3 regions of the Streptomyces sp. NBC_00683 genome follow, and region 3 is predicted to be linked to each of the others. Evidence: riboswitches for the same ligand, from Rfam matches in the RefSeq annotation. Region 3 holds a riboswitch; each other region holds the start of a gene.
The links. A riboswitch is a leader RNA that binds a small molecule or an ion and turns the genes downstream of it on or off. The one in region 3 is predicted to bind S-adenosylmethionine.

Region 1 (4,601 bases), 2.3 Mb from region 3:
CAGCTCGCGCCGGATCTCCTCGTCCACCCGCTCGGCGTCGGCCCGCTGGACCTCCTCGCCCGCCGCGGCCACCAGCTTGACCCAGCCGGCCGGCCGCAGCACGTACGCCGCGGCGGCCACGTCGACCGGATCGGCGGCCGCGGGCGGCGCGCCGGACTCCAGCGCGGCGGCCAGCTCCGGCTGGCCCTGGCCGATCCGCTCACCGATGCGCCGGCGGAAGACCGGGTCGCTCTCAAGGGCGGCCGCCATCGCGTTGCCCGCGAACTTCGCACGCCTGCTCGGGGTGAAGCGGGCGTACTGCCTGAGCTGAGGGGGAAGTTCGCCGACGGTCAGACCGCCGAACGCGTCGGAGACGAGCGCCACGACCTTGCGGCGCACGCCCTCGGGCAGCGGACGGTCGAGCGACTCCGCGGCGCCGTCGGCCGCGTCGGCCGGTCCGGCGCCGCCTGTCGGCTGCTCCACCATCCATCACCCCAATATGTCTGTCCGCACGGCCCCGTCAGGAGTCGGCACCCGGCCTGTCGACCAGCTCGATCTGGTCCACCGCGTTGCACCAACGACAGCGCACCGACTCGATGGTCTCACTGACCACCTCCCGCTCCTCGACACTCGACTCCCCGGCCAGGTCGAGGTGGACGTACTCCACGACCTTGGAGGAGCGCGTCACATCGAAGCGGGTGAGATTGCCGCAGAGCGTGCAGCGCCAGCGGGTCCCGTCGGTCGGCGTGGGAACCGTCGTCATCGTTGCGTCCTCTTTCGTCGAGCTCGTACTGCCCAGGTCTTCGATCTCGCGGTGCGCCGTCGAACTGCGAATGTCCTGCGGTAACCCTACGGCCTCGCGTTTACCCAGTGGCACGGCGAGGCGATCTGTCATGTTCTCCGCCGGTGCGTCATGCTCTGTACGTGATCGATTGGCGGGATGCCGGGTGGCGGGAGCGGGCCAGAGAGTTCGCGTCCGCGGCCTCGGCGGGCGGCGCACCGGTCACCTACGGCCTCATCGCCGTCTGTTCCGCCGTGTTCCTGATCAGCCCGCTCTCCGGGTTCAACCCGGCCTACGGCACCGCGGACGCCCTGCTCGCCGCGCAGGCCGGGTACTTCGAGCGGTGGGGTGTGATCCCCAGTGAACTCCTGGACGGCTCCGCACACGCGGCCCTCACCCCGCTGACCGCTCTCTTCGTGCACGGGAGCTGGCTGCACCTGCTGGGCAACATGCTGTTCCTGTACGTGTTCGGGGCTATGGCCGAGGAACGCATGGGCCGGGCCGAGTTCGTCTTCTTCTACGTCTGCTGCGGCTATCTGGCCCTGGTCGTCTACGCGGTCGCGCACTCCGGATCCGATCAGACCCTGGTGGGCGCGTCGGGGGCCATCTCGGCGGTGCTCGGCGCGTTCCTCTACCTCTTTCCCCGGGCCCGGGTCACCAGCCTCTTCCCGTTCCTCTTCTTCCTGCCCCTGCGCTTCCCGGCCTGGATCGTGCTCGTCTTCTGGTTCGCGCTGCAGTGGCTGGCGGCACAGGGCGCGGGCAGCGGCCCCGGCGTGGCCTACCTCGCCCATGTCGCGGGGTTCGCGGCCGGGTTCCTCTACGCCTGGGGGCGTTACCGGGGTGGGGCTAGAGTGAAGTCTCCAGCCACGGCCACCGAGGGAGAAAGCCAGCCGTGATCACCGCGATCGTGCTCATCAAAACCAGCGTGGACCGGATTCCCGAGATCGCCGAGGCCGTCGCCGCGCTGGACAGCGTCAGCGAGGTCTTCTCGGTCACCGGTACGTACGACCTGATCGCCATGGTCCGGGTGGCCAGGCACGACGATCTGGCGGATGTCATCCCCGGCCGGATCAGCAAGATCCCCGGTGTCGAGGGCACCGACACACACGTGGCGTTCCGCACGTACTCGCAGCACGACCTCGAGGCGGCCTTCGCCATCGGTCTCGACGCGTAGGACGGACGGCGCGTACGGCTTCGGCCGGGGACGGGAGGCGACTGCCCCGTCCCCGGCCGAAGCCGTACGCGGCCCGGTCAGACCTGCGCCGCACCCCTGTCCGGGACGCAGCGGCCGTCCTCGGTGCGGTAGGTCCACCGGGCACCCGCGCCCACCAGCTCGCGGACCGCGCCCAGGAACCTCTCGATGTGCTCGTCCGGCGTACCGGCCCCGAAGCTGACCCGGATGGCGTTGAGGGACCGCTCGCCCGGCTCGGCCTCCGGGGCACCGCACTCGCCCGGGTCCTGCGGCTCACTGCCCAGCAGGGTCCGTACGAGCGGGTGGGCGCAGAACAGGCCGTCGCGGACCCCGATGCCGTACTCCGCGGAGAGCGCCGCGGCGAAGTGCGAGCTGTTCCAGCCCTCGACCACGAAGGAGATGACGCCGACCCTCGGGGCGTCGTCGCCGAACAGGGAGAGCACCTTGACCGCGGGGACCTCGGCCAGGCCTTCACGGACCCGGGTGACGAGCTGCTGCTCACGCGCGACGAGCTGGTCGAACCCGGCCTCGGTCAGGGCCTTGCAGGCAGCGGCGATGGAGTAGACGCCGATCACGTTGGGCGATCCGGCCTCGTGCCGGGCCGCCGTGGTGTGCCACTCCACGTCCACTCCGCCGTCGGCGCGCCGGGCGACCTTGCGGGAGGCGCCGCCGCCCGCGAGATACGGCTCCGCGTCCCGCAGCCAGTCGGCCCGGCCCGCGAGGACGCCCGAGCCGAACGGCGCGTACAGCTTGTGCCCGGAGAAGGCGACCCAGTCGACGTCCAGTTCCGCGATGTCCACCGGGTGATGGGGGGCCAGCTGCGCGGCGTCGAGGACGATCCGGGCACCGTGCGCGTGGGCGGCGGCGGCCAGTTCCTTCACCGGCCACAGTTCACCGGTGACGTTCGACGCGCCGGTGACACAGACCAGTGCGGGCCCGTAGGGGTCGCGGTCGGCCAGCGCACGCTCCAGCGTCACGACTGCCTCGGCGGGGGTCCTGGGGGCGTCGAGGTACGTCACCCGGGCGTCGCGCCAGGGCAGCAGCGAGGCGTGGTGCTCGGTCTCGAACACGAACACCTGGCAGTTGGCGGGAAGCACGGCGGCCAGCAGGTTGAGGGAGTCCGTCGTCGAGCGGGTGAAGACCACCTGGTCCTCGGCGCGGCAGCCGAGGAACTCCGCGACGGTGACGCGGCTGCTCTCGAAGAGGTCCGTGGAGAGCTGCGAGAGGTAGCCGGCGCCGCGGTGCACGCTGCCGTAGTACGGGGCGTAGGCGGCCACGTCGTCCCATACCCGCTGCAGGGCCGGGGCGCTCGCCGCGTAGTCGAGGGCGGCATAGGTGACTTCGCCTCCCGTAACCAGCGGAACGGTGACATCCGCACCCAGAACCGGCAGCGGGGCACAAATGGACTGGTCGGCGGCAGCGGTGGAGACAGACATGGCGAACTCCCGTAACAGGCAGGCGAAATCCCGGCGCCGGCAGATACGCGGCAGCGCAGGGAAAAGAGAAAAGGGTGCGCGGAGAAGGGCGTTGAGCCCTATCGCATTCGCTTGCTCACAAGAGGCTCCCTGGGGACCAGGACCCCGGGGGATGGCATTCACAGATGCCTAGGGGCCCGCGCTTGCCACAGACCTCGCTGCCTGCGGCCTGGTCTTCACCCGGGGCACCCCGCCACGGACGGAGGGTTGCCGGACAGCGAGCCGGGGCTTATTCGCTGTCACTCATGACCTGCGCAGCATCTTGCCATACGTGGCCACATGCGCAAGAGCGCAGTCCGCGATCCGGACTGCGCCCCGCCTCACACTGCCCGCCCTCAGGCGTTGCTGGCAGCCACCCAGCGCTCCAGCGCCCGCTTGGCGGCACCTGAGTCGATCGATTCCGCGGCCTTCGCGATGCCGGCCGCGATCTGCTCGTTCAGCGTGCCCTCGCCCGGGTCGAGCGCGACCAGCGCGGCGGCGGAGTTGAGGAGCACCGCCTCGCGTACGGGACCTGTCTCCCCGTCCAGCATCCGCCGGGCGACGTCCGCGTTGTACGAGGCGTCGGCACCGCGCAGCGCCGAGACCGGTACCAGGTCCAGGCCGACGTCCCGCGGGTCGAACGCCTCTTCGCGCACGGCACCGTCCCGGACGACCCAGACCCGGGAGGTCGCCGTGGTGGTCAGCTCGTCGAGGCCGTCGTCGCCCCGGAAGACCAGCGCCGAATTGCCCCGGTCGGCGAGCACTCCGGCGACGATGGGCGCCATCTTGAGGTCGGCGACACCGACGGCCTGGGAGCGCACCTGGGCGGGGTTGGTGAGCGGGCCGAGGATGTTGAAGGTGGTCGGCGTGCCGAGCTCCTTGCGGGCCCTCGCCGCGTGCCGCAGCGCGGGGTGGAACTTCACCGCGAAGCAGAAGGTGATGCCCGCTTCCTCGGCGACCCGGACGACGCCCTGCGGGGTCAGCTCCAGGTTGACGCCGAGCTTCTCGAGCACGTCGGAGGCCCCGCTCGCCGAGGAGGAGGCGCGGTTGCCGTGCTTGACGACCTTGGCGCCGGTCCCGGCGACGACGATCGCCGACATGGTGGAGATGTTGACCGTCTTGGCCAGGTCCCCGCCGGTGCCCACGATGTCGACCGTGCGGCCGGGTACCTGGATGGTGTGGGCGTGCTCGTACA
Region 2 (4,601 bases), 2.4 Mb from region 3:
TCTCCGTGCCGTCGGGAGAGGTGAAGAAGCCGTTGTGCCCCGGCCCGTACACCCCTGCCGCGTTGTTCCGCTGGAAGACCGGGGTGGACTTCTTCGTCCAGGAGGAGGCGGAGAGCGGGTTGGATCCGGTCAGGGTGAGCTGCCCGAGCTTGTAGTCGGGGGTCCAGCAGCCGCTGGCGGAGTAGACGATGAACGTCTTTCCGCCCCGCTGCAGCACCTCGGCGCCCTCGTTCACCGTGCCGCCGGACTTCTCCCAGTCGTACGTCGGCGTGGAGATCGTCGAGAACGACCCGCTGAGCGTGTACGGGTTCGACAGCGGCGCGATCACCAGGTTCTGCGTACCGCCGCCGCTCGCACTGCCCAGCAGGTACATCGAACCGTTGAGGGTGAGCACGCTCGGGTCCAGCATCCAGGTGCTGCCGAGCTGGTTCCTGTACGTGTAGGGGCCCATCGGGTCCGTGCCCGCGCTCTCCAGCACGTGCACCCGCTGGGTGGGGTTGTAGTCGGCGATGTTCTGCCCGGCGACGAAGTAGAGGTACCAGCGGCCGCCCGAGTAGTGCAGCTCGGGCGCCCAGATGTTGCAGCAGCGCGAGGCGGCGTCGCCCTTCCAGACCTGCACGCTCGGCGCGGTCGCGAGGCCGGCGAGCGTCGGCGACTTGCGCATGGTGATGACGTCGGTCCAACTCGTCGACACCAGGTAGTAGTTGCCGTCGTGGTACGAGATCCAGGGGTCGGCCCCCTTCTGCGCCTTGACGGGATTGGTGTACGGACGCCCCTCGGCGGCCTGCGCGGAGGACGTCCCGGACGGCGCGGCCTGCGTGGAGGCCGGCTGCCCCAGTGCGAGGGCCAGCAGGAGGGCGCTCAGCAGGGTCAGTAGGCGACGGGCCATCCGCTGCTCCAGTTCAGTAGGTTGACGCCGAGCTTCGGGGTGCCGTTGTCCTGGCCGTCGTAGTAGTGGTAGACGAGCAGGTCACCGTCGGAGTCGGCGAGGATCGACTGGCCGCCGGGGCCGATGTACCGGCCGTGGGACTCCATGACGGGGGTGCCGCCGTTGCTGAGCATGTTCACGCCGTTGCGGTCGTAGTAGGGCCCGGTGACGCTCGTCGCCCGGCCCACCTTGATCTTGTACGTGGAGCTGGTGCCTGCGCAGCAGGTGTCGTACGAGGCGAAGAGGTAGTAGTAGCCGTTGCGCTTCACGATGGAGGGCGCCTCGACGGCCTTGGTTCCGGTGGGGCGGGAGGCGAGCGAGCGGCGTGCGGTGTCTCCGGCGTACTGCTTGCCGGTCGACGGGTCGACACGGATCATCTTGATCCCGGTCCACCAGGAGCCGAAGGACAGCCACCACTTGCCGTCGTCGTCCACGAAGAGGTTGGGGTCGATGGCGTTGTAGTCGCTCGACGAGTTCGAGGTGTAGACGATCCCGTAGTCGCTCCAGCTGCCCGCCTGGCCGGTGGTGGAGGCCGCGAGGCCGATCGCCGAGGTGTTCGAGCCGAAGGACGAGACGGCGTAGTACATCAGGTACTTGCCGCCGCGATAGGAGATGTCTGGTGCCCAGGGGTCCGACGCGGACGAGTAGTTCTTCCACCAGCTCGGCTTCGTCGTGAAGGCGTTGCCCGACCGGCCGAAGGCGGTGCGGTCGGTGGAGGTGCGGAGCTGGAGGCCTTCGCCGGTGGAGTAGAGCAGGTACTGGCCGGACGTGCTCCGGATCATGGAGGGGTCGTGGACGACGATGTCGCCGTTGACGACACCGGGGTTGGGGTACGCGGACGCGCTGGTCGGAACGAGCGCCAGCAGGAGTGCGGCGGGGAGGGCGGCGAGGGTCCTTCGCGGAATTCTTCTCGGAATGCGGCTCATCAGGAGACCTTCTTCGGTCGTGTCGGGGTACCCGGCAGTCGTCACCGAGGGGACAGGAGGTTGCCATGCGCATGACATTCACTTGTTCGACTGATCGAACGGCGCCCGTAACTTCGGACGGGCGATCAGGACGGGACCGTAGAATCGAACACGTCTTGCGTCAACGGATTGAGCACGTATTCAACGAAAACCCGGACCCTGTCCGGTATCGCGAACGGACCGGCCCGCCCTCATCGGGCGGTACCGGCCGAACGCGACTGTTCCTGGGGCCTGTTGACTACAGCCCGTAGGTGAAGTTCCCGCGGCCCGTGTGCTGCGGATCGGGTGCGGTGGTCCCGCACAGCGGACCGCCCTCGGTTCCGACGTTCACGAGGCCGGTCGCCTCACCGTCGAGGCCGACGAACCGCAGCGCGTGCCAGCGGGGCAGCCAGTACACGCGCCCGCGGTGGTCCGTGAGCAACTCCCGCAGGTCGGCGGGGGCGTGCATCCATACCTCGGGGAGGCCGCCGGGGTGTTCGAAGGCCGCGCGCAGCACCAGCCAGCCGTCGTCGCGGACATCGCCCGCGGTCAGCAGGAGTTCCACCGCCTGGCCGGGTTCCTGTACGCACTTCTTGGCGTGGATCCAGTGCACGTGGTGGCCGGGCGCGTACCGCGAGCAGGCGTCGTGGTGAATGAGGTGAGGGAGCATGGCTGTCGTCGCCTTCCGGGGTCCTGGACCCCGGGGGCCCGTCCCCGGTGGTCCGCTGTTCCCCGCACGGTGCCGCGCGGGGCGGGTCGTCACCCGGAGCACCCGCAGCGGAGCGGGGTGCCGTCCAGCGAGCCGGGGCTTTCCACTGGAACTCATGACCCGTCAAAAGCGTAACAGGAGCCGGGAGGACGCCGGGGGCCGCGCGCAACCCCCGCGTACGGGCGCGACGCCTCCCCGCCCGTACGCTTCCGGCTCCCCTGCGCAGGTCCTCCTCGTCGAAGCCGCCTCAGCCGTGCAGCAGGACGGGGAAGGCCTCCATGTCGTTCTGCGTCATCACCGGAAGCTTGCGGATCTCGTCGTCCGGTATCGCGAGCTTGAGCGCGGGGAAGCGCGCGAAGAGGGCGGGGAGTGCGATGCCGGCCTCCACCCGTGACAGTGCCGCACCGGGGCAGATGTGGGGGCCGTGACCGAAGGTCATGTGCCGGATCGGTGTCGGACGGGTGATGTCGAAGGAATCGGCGTCCTCGCCGTGCTGTTCGGCGTCGCGTCCGATGACCCGGTAGGAGATGACGACGCCCTCCCCCGCGGCGATCACCTGGTCACCGACCTGGATGTCCTCGGTGGCGAAACGCATCAGCAGGTGTGTGGTGGGCGTGTCCCAGCGCAGCGTCTCCTCGACCACCGTCTCCCACGGGATCTCCCCGTCGAGCACCTTCTGCAGCTGGTCGGGGTGGGCGAGCAGGGCGCGTACCGCGTTGAGGATGAGGCCGATCGTGGTCTCGTGCCCGGCGGCCACCATGGCCTTGAGGTTGCCGACGACCTCCTCCTCGGTGAGGGGCTCGCCGCCCTCGTCGGCCAGGATCAGGGCGCTGGTGAGGTCGTCGGTGGCCCGCGCCGTCTTCTCGCGTACGAGGTCGGTGTAGAAGACGTCCAGTTCCTGCAGCAGCGCCAGGCGCTCCTCCTGCGGGGTGAGCATGGAGAAGAAGGCCTTGTACTGCTTCGTCAGCATCGGGAACTGATCCTCGTCCACCCCCATCAGCAGCCCGACGACCCGCATCGGCAGCGGCTGGGCGAAGACGGCCTTGAGGTCGACGACACCTTCCTTGCCCTGCTCGGCGAGCGAGTCGAGGAGCTCCTCGGTGAACTTCTCGATGGCGGGGCGGACCGCCTCGAGCCGGCGCGGCGTGAGTGCCTGGGAGGTCTTGGTCCGCAGCCGCCGGTGCTCGCCGCCGTCGACCGTGAACATGGAGCGTCCGGCATCGATCATTCCGATCAGCGGCCAGGCATGGGTGACCTCACCGCTCCTCCACAGCCCCCAGGCGTCCAGGTCCTTCACCAGCCGTGGGTCGACGAGCAGTTGACGTGCTTCGGCGTGCCGTGTGACGGTCCACGCGGGGACCCCCAACAGCTCGATGCGCGCGAGCGGGCCCGCCTGGCGCAGCTGCTCGGTCTCACCGTCGAGGTTCTGGACCATGGGGTCGATGACCACGGTCGCGTGAGGGCAGTTCACAGCAGATCTCCTGTCGTACGTACGGGAGCGAACCGGACGGGGAGCGCGTTCATCCCGCGCAGGAAGGCGGACGGCCGCCGGACGAGGTCCTTTTCGGGGACGGCGAGTGCGAGGTCGGGCAGCCGGTCGAGGATGACCTCGATCCCGGTACGGGCGATGGTCTCGGCAATCTCCTGCGCGGGGAAGGGGCAGCGGTACTCACCGTGGCTGAAGGCCAGGTGCGCACTGTTGCTGCTGTGCCTCGTGGCACCGTCGGACTCCAGGTCCTGGCGCACGAGGGGGTCGGTGTTGGCCGCCCCCAGGCCGAGCAGCAGCATGTCCCCCGCGCGGATCGTCCGTCCGCCGAGCTGGGTGTCGCGGACCGCCCACCGGCCGGCGAGGATCTGCGTCGGGCTCTCCTCCCAGAGGACCTCGTTCATGGCGTCGCCGATGCTGCGACGTCCGCCGGAGAGCGAGTCGGCGAACTGGTCCTCGGTGAGCATCAGCCGCAGGGAGTTGCCGATCCAGTCGGCGGTGGTCAGATGGCCGGCGGCGGTGATGGCCATGAGG
Region 3 (4,601 bases):
GGACCTTGACGCTCATGGGGTGCCTTCCTTCGGTCTCGGGTGGTCAGCTGGCGGCGAGGCCCGCGTCGCGGAACGCGTCCAGGCTCGGCCGGATCGTGGCCGACAGGCCGGTCGTCGGGGCGACGGCGTCCAGCGTCTTCAGGCCGTCACCGGTGTTCAGGATGACGGTGGTCAGCGTCGGGTCCAGCAGGCCGGCGTCGATCAGCTTCTTCGTCACACCGACCGTCACACCGCCCGCGGTCTCCGCGAAGATGCCCTCGGTACGGGCCAGCAGCTTGATCGCGTCGACGACCTGCTCGTCGTTGACGTCCTCGACGGCACCGCCGGTGCGCCGGGCGATGTCCAGGACGTACGGGCCGTCGGCCGGGTTGCCGATCGCGAGGGACTTGGCGATCGTGTTCGGCTTCTGCGGCCGTACGACGTCGTGCCCGGCCTTGAAGGCGGTGGAGACCGGGGAGCAGCCCTCGGCCTGGGCACCGAAGATCTTGTACGGCTTGTCCTCGACGAGGCCGAGCTTGATCAGCTCCTGCAGGCCCTTGTCGATCTTCGTGAGCTGCGACCCCGACGCGATCGGGATGACGATCTGGTCGGGCAGCTGCCAGCCGAGCTGCTCGCAGATCTCGTACGCCAGGGTCTTGGAGCCCTCGCCGTAGTACGGGCGGAGGTTGACGTTGACGAAGCCCCAGCCCTCACCGAGCGGGTCGCCGATGAGCTCCGAGCAGAAGCGGTTGACGTCGTCGTAGTTGCCCTCGATGCCGACCAGTTCGCCGCCGTACACCGCGGCCATGACGACCTTGCCCTGCTCCAGGTCGTGCGGGATGAACACGCACGAGCGGAAGCCGGCGCGGGCCGCCGCGGCGCCCACCGCACCGGCGAGGTTGCCGGTGGAGGAGCAGGAGAGGGTGGTGAATCCGAAGGCGCGGGCGGCCTCGACGGCGATCGCGACGACACGGTCCTTGAAGGAGTGCGTCGGGTTGCCGGAGTCGTCCTTGACGTACAGACCGCCGGTGACGCCCAGCTCACGGGCGAGGTTGTCGGCCTTGACCAGCTTCGTGAAGCCGGGGTTGATGTTGGGCTTGCTCGCGACATCGGCCGGAACGGGCAGCAGCGGCGCGTAGCGCCAGATGTTGTCGGGGCCTTCGGCGATGCGCTTCTTGAGCTCTTCGGGGGAGCCGCTCGGCAGGTCGTACGCCACTTCGAGCGGCCCGAAACAGGACGCACAGGCGAAGATGGGACCGAGCTCGAAACGCTCGCCGCATTCGCGGCAGGAAAGTGCTGCGGCGGAACCCAGGTCCACGGCAGAAGAATCGGTGTTCGCTGCAACTGTCTGAACAGACATGATGGCGGAGGCCCTTTCTCCTCATCTTCCTTGCGGCGTATTTCGCCACAAGACGGAATTGGCACCTTCCCTACCGTGACCTCGCGGTCGGCAGGAGGGTTGCCGGGACTTCAACGGGCCGTTCCCTCAGTCCCTCTGGATGAGCGCTATGGCACCGGACCATCGATCCGGGCATTTATTCGCGGACCGACCCCGACATGCGAGGGTCATCCGCGTTGTTCAAGACTGTAACCGAAGCCCCGGACGATTGAGATAGTCGTCCGAACCGCGAGATGGATCACATACAGGGAGTATCGACCGTGCTGGAAGAGGTGGAACGCTGGCTGACCAGGCGTTCCTGGTCGGCCGATGACCGCCCGCTCGACCGCCTCACGGCCGCGCGTGCGAGGGATCCGCACCGCGCCCGGGTGAGCGTCGTGCTGCCCGCCCTGAACGAGGAGGAGACGGTCGGCGCGATCGTCGAGGAGATCCGGCGCGAGCTGATGGAGAAGGTCCGGCTCGTCGACGAACTGGTGGTGATCGACTCCGGTTCCACCGACGCCACCGCCGCGGTGGCACGCCGGGCCGGTGCCAGGGTGGTGCACCGGGACGCGATACTCCCCCGGATACCGGCCGTACCCGGCAAGGGCGAGGTGCTGTGGCGGTCACTGCTGGTGACCAGCGGCGAGATCGTCTGCTTCATCGACGCCGACCTCAAGGACTTCTCCGCGGACTTCGTCTCCGGCATCGTCGGCCCCCTGCTGACCGACCCCGAGGTCCAGTTCGTCAAGGCCATGTACGACCGCCCTCTGGGAGAAGCCGCAGGCCAGGGCGGTCGGGTCACCGAACTTGTGGCACGCCCGCTGCTCAATCTCCACTGGCCGCAGCTGGCCGGCTTCGTCCAGCCGCTGGGCGGCGAGTACGCCGTACGCCGCTCCCTGCTCGAACGGCTCCCCTTCCCCGTCGGTTACGGAGTGGAGCTGGGCCTGCTCGTCGACGCCCTGCACACGGTGGGCCTGGACGCCCTGGCACAGGTGGACGTCGGCGTACGCAAACACCGCCACCAGGACGGCCAGGCGCTCGGCCGGATGGCGGCGGCGATCTACCGCACCGCCCAGCTGCGGCTCTCCCGGGGGCATCTGGTGCGGCCCGTGCTCACCCAGTTCGAACGCGGCGAAGACGGCTTCGTACCGCGCACCCATGCGGTGGACACCGAGGAGCGGCCGCCCATGCGGGAGATCACGGAGTACGCGTCCCGCCACGCGGCGTGATGTTTCGCGGTGGGCTTCGCGTTTGGCGGCTTCCCGAACGGGCTAGGTTCGGGTACATGGTCTCCGAGCACTCTGCCAAGGTCCTCGTCGCGTCCAACCGCGGCCCCGTGTCCTATGCGCTGCGCGAGGACGGAACGCTCGACTCCAAGCGCGGCGGGGGCGGCGTCGTCTCCGGTCTGAGCGCAGTCGAGGACAAGCTGTGGGTGTGCGCGGCCCTGGGCGACGGCGACCGCGAGGCGGTCCGGCGCGGCCTGTCGGAGCCCGGCGTCCGCATGCTCGACATCGACGCCGGGGTCCACGACGACGCGTACAACGGCATCGCGAACTCGGTGCTCTGGTTCGTCCACCACATGATCTACCAGACGCCGCTGGAGCCGGTGTTCGACGCGGAGTTCCGGCGGCAGTGGGCGTCCTTCGAGGCGTACAACCGCGCCTTCGCCGAGGCCCTCGCCGAGGAGGCGGGCGTGGGCGCGGTGGTCCTGGTCCAGGACTACCACCTGTCTCTGGTGCCCGGCATGCTCCGCGAGCTCCGCCCCGATCTGCGGATCGGCCACTTCTCGCACACCCCGTGGGCCCCCGTCGACTACTTCCGGCTGCTGCCCGACGACATCGGGGAGCAGCTGCTGCGCGGCATCCTGGGCGCCGACCGGGCCGCGTTCCTCACCCGCCGCTGGGCGGACGCGTTCATCAGCTGCTGCACGGAGATCCTGGGCGGCACCGGCCGCACCCGGATCGGGGTGCACGGGCTGGGCGCCGACGCGGACTTCCTGCGCCGCCGCTCCCACGAGGCGGACGTGGACGAGCGGATGGAGACGCTGCGGGAGCAGGTGGGTCCCGGCAGGCGGACGATCGTGCGGGTGGACCGCACCGAGCTCTCCAAGAACATCGTCCGCGGGCTGCACGCCTACCGTGCCCTGCTGGAGGAGCACCCCGAATGGCGTGAGCGGGTGGTGCACGTGGCGTTCGCCTACCCCTCCCGGCAGGACCTCGCGGTGTACCGCGACTACACCGCCGAGGTGCAGCGGGTCGCCGACGGGATCAACGCGGAGTACGCCACGGAGGGCTGGACCCCGGTCATCCTCCACGTCGACGACGACTTCGCCCGCTCGCTCGCCGCGTACCGGCTGGCGGACGTGGCGCTCGTCAACCCGATCCGCGACGGCATGAACCTCGTCGCGAAGGAGGTCCCGGTCGTCTCCGACAACGGCTGCGCGCTGGTGCTGTCGCGGGAGGCGGGGGCCTACGAGGAGCTCGGCGAGGACGCCCTCGTGGTCAACCCGTACGACGTGTCGGCCACGGCGGCGGCGCTGCACGAGGCGCTGACGATGGAGGACGACGAGCGGAGCGCGCGCACGAAGCGGCTGGCCGCTGCGGCGACCGCGCTGCCGCCGCAGCAGTGGTTCCTGGACCAGCTGGACGCGCTGCGGGGTTAGGGCGGGCCCGCTCCTCTAGGCGCCCTGGGGCTTCCCCAGGTGCCGGGCCAGGGCTTCCAGCAGGCCCACCACGGCTGCCGGGCCCGGCAGCAGCAGATCGGCACGCTCGGCGAGTTCGGGGACCTCGGTGCCGCTGCAGACCAGGAGGCCCGGGGTGCCGTCCGGCCCCTCGGCGCGGAGCTTCTCGACGGCCGCGTACGCGGCGAGGTCGCCCAGATCGTCCCCGGCGTACAGGACGGACTCGGCGTCGGCCTCCCTCACGTACTCCGCGAGCGCCACTCCCTTGTCCATGCCCGGCGGGCGCAACTCCAGGACGAGGCGGCCCGGTTCGACGATCAGCCCGTGCCGGGCGGCCAGGTGCCCGAGGGGTTCGCGCAGGGACTCGAACGCCGCCTGCGGGTCGTCGGCGCGCCGCGTGTGCACGGCGACGGCCTGCCCCTTCTCCTCGATCCAGGTGCCGTGCCAGGCACCGACCTCGTGCAGGACGCCGGGGAGTTCGGCACGGACGGCGGCGACGCCGGGGTGCGGGGCGGGGGCGTGCACGGTGCCGGTGACGGCGTCCCAGCGTTCCGCGCCGTA

Region 1: another riboswitch for S-adenosylmethionine. It lies ahead of OG257_RS27900 (aminotransferase class V-fold PLP-dependent enzyme); the one in region 3 lies ahead of thrC (threonine synthase).
Region 2: another riboswitch for S-adenosylmethionine. It lies ahead of OG257_RS06575 (hypothetical protein); the one in region 3 lies ahead of thrC (threonine synthase).

What each region holds. Positions count from the first base shown of each region.
Region 1 is NZ_CP109013.1:6,252,088-6,256,688, reverse strand. Features, by position in the region: gene OG257_RS27920 (NYN domain-containing protein) at 1-462, opposite strand, end outside; gene OG257_RS27915 (hypothetical protein) at 500-742, opposite strand; gene OG257_RS27910 (rhomboid family intramembrane serine protease) at 904-1,656, shown strand; gene OG257_RS27905 (Lrp/AsnC family transcriptional regulator) at 1,653-1,934, shown strand; gene OG257_RS27900 (aminotransferase class V-fold PLP-dependent enzyme) at 2,012-3,388, opposite strand; SAM riboswitch class IV at 3,562-3,678, opposite strand; gene trpD (anthranilate phosphoribosyltransferase) at 3,763-4,601, opposite strand, start outside.
Region 2 is NZ_CP109013.1:1,481,490-1,486,090, forward strand. Features, by position in the region: gene OG257_RS06565 (family 43 glycosylhydrolase) at 1-889, opposite strand, end outside; gene OG257_RS06570 (arabinan endo-1,5-alpha-L-arabinosidase) at 871-1,854, opposite strand; gene OG257_RS06575 (hypothetical protein) at 2,132-2,542, opposite strand; SAM riboswitch class IV at 2,592-2,702, opposite strand; gene OG257_RS06580 (cytochrome P450 family protein) at 2,829-4,052, opposite strand; gene OG257_RS06585 (cytochrome P450) at 4,049-4,601, opposite strand, start outside.
Region 3 is NZ_CP109013.1:3,909,326-3,913,926, forward strand. Features, by position in the region: gene OG257_RS17395 (MoaD/ThiS family protein) at 1-16, opposite strand, end outside; gene thrC (threonine synthase) at 44-1,339, opposite strand; SAM riboswitch class I at 1,358-1,485, opposite strand; gene OG257_RS17405 (glucosyl-3-phosphoglycerate synthase) at 1,639-2,589, shown strand; gene OG257_RS17410 (alpha,alpha-trehalose-phosphate synthase (UDP-forming)) at 2,646-4,022, shown strand; gene otsB (trehalose-phosphatase) at 4,038-4,601, opposite strand, start outside.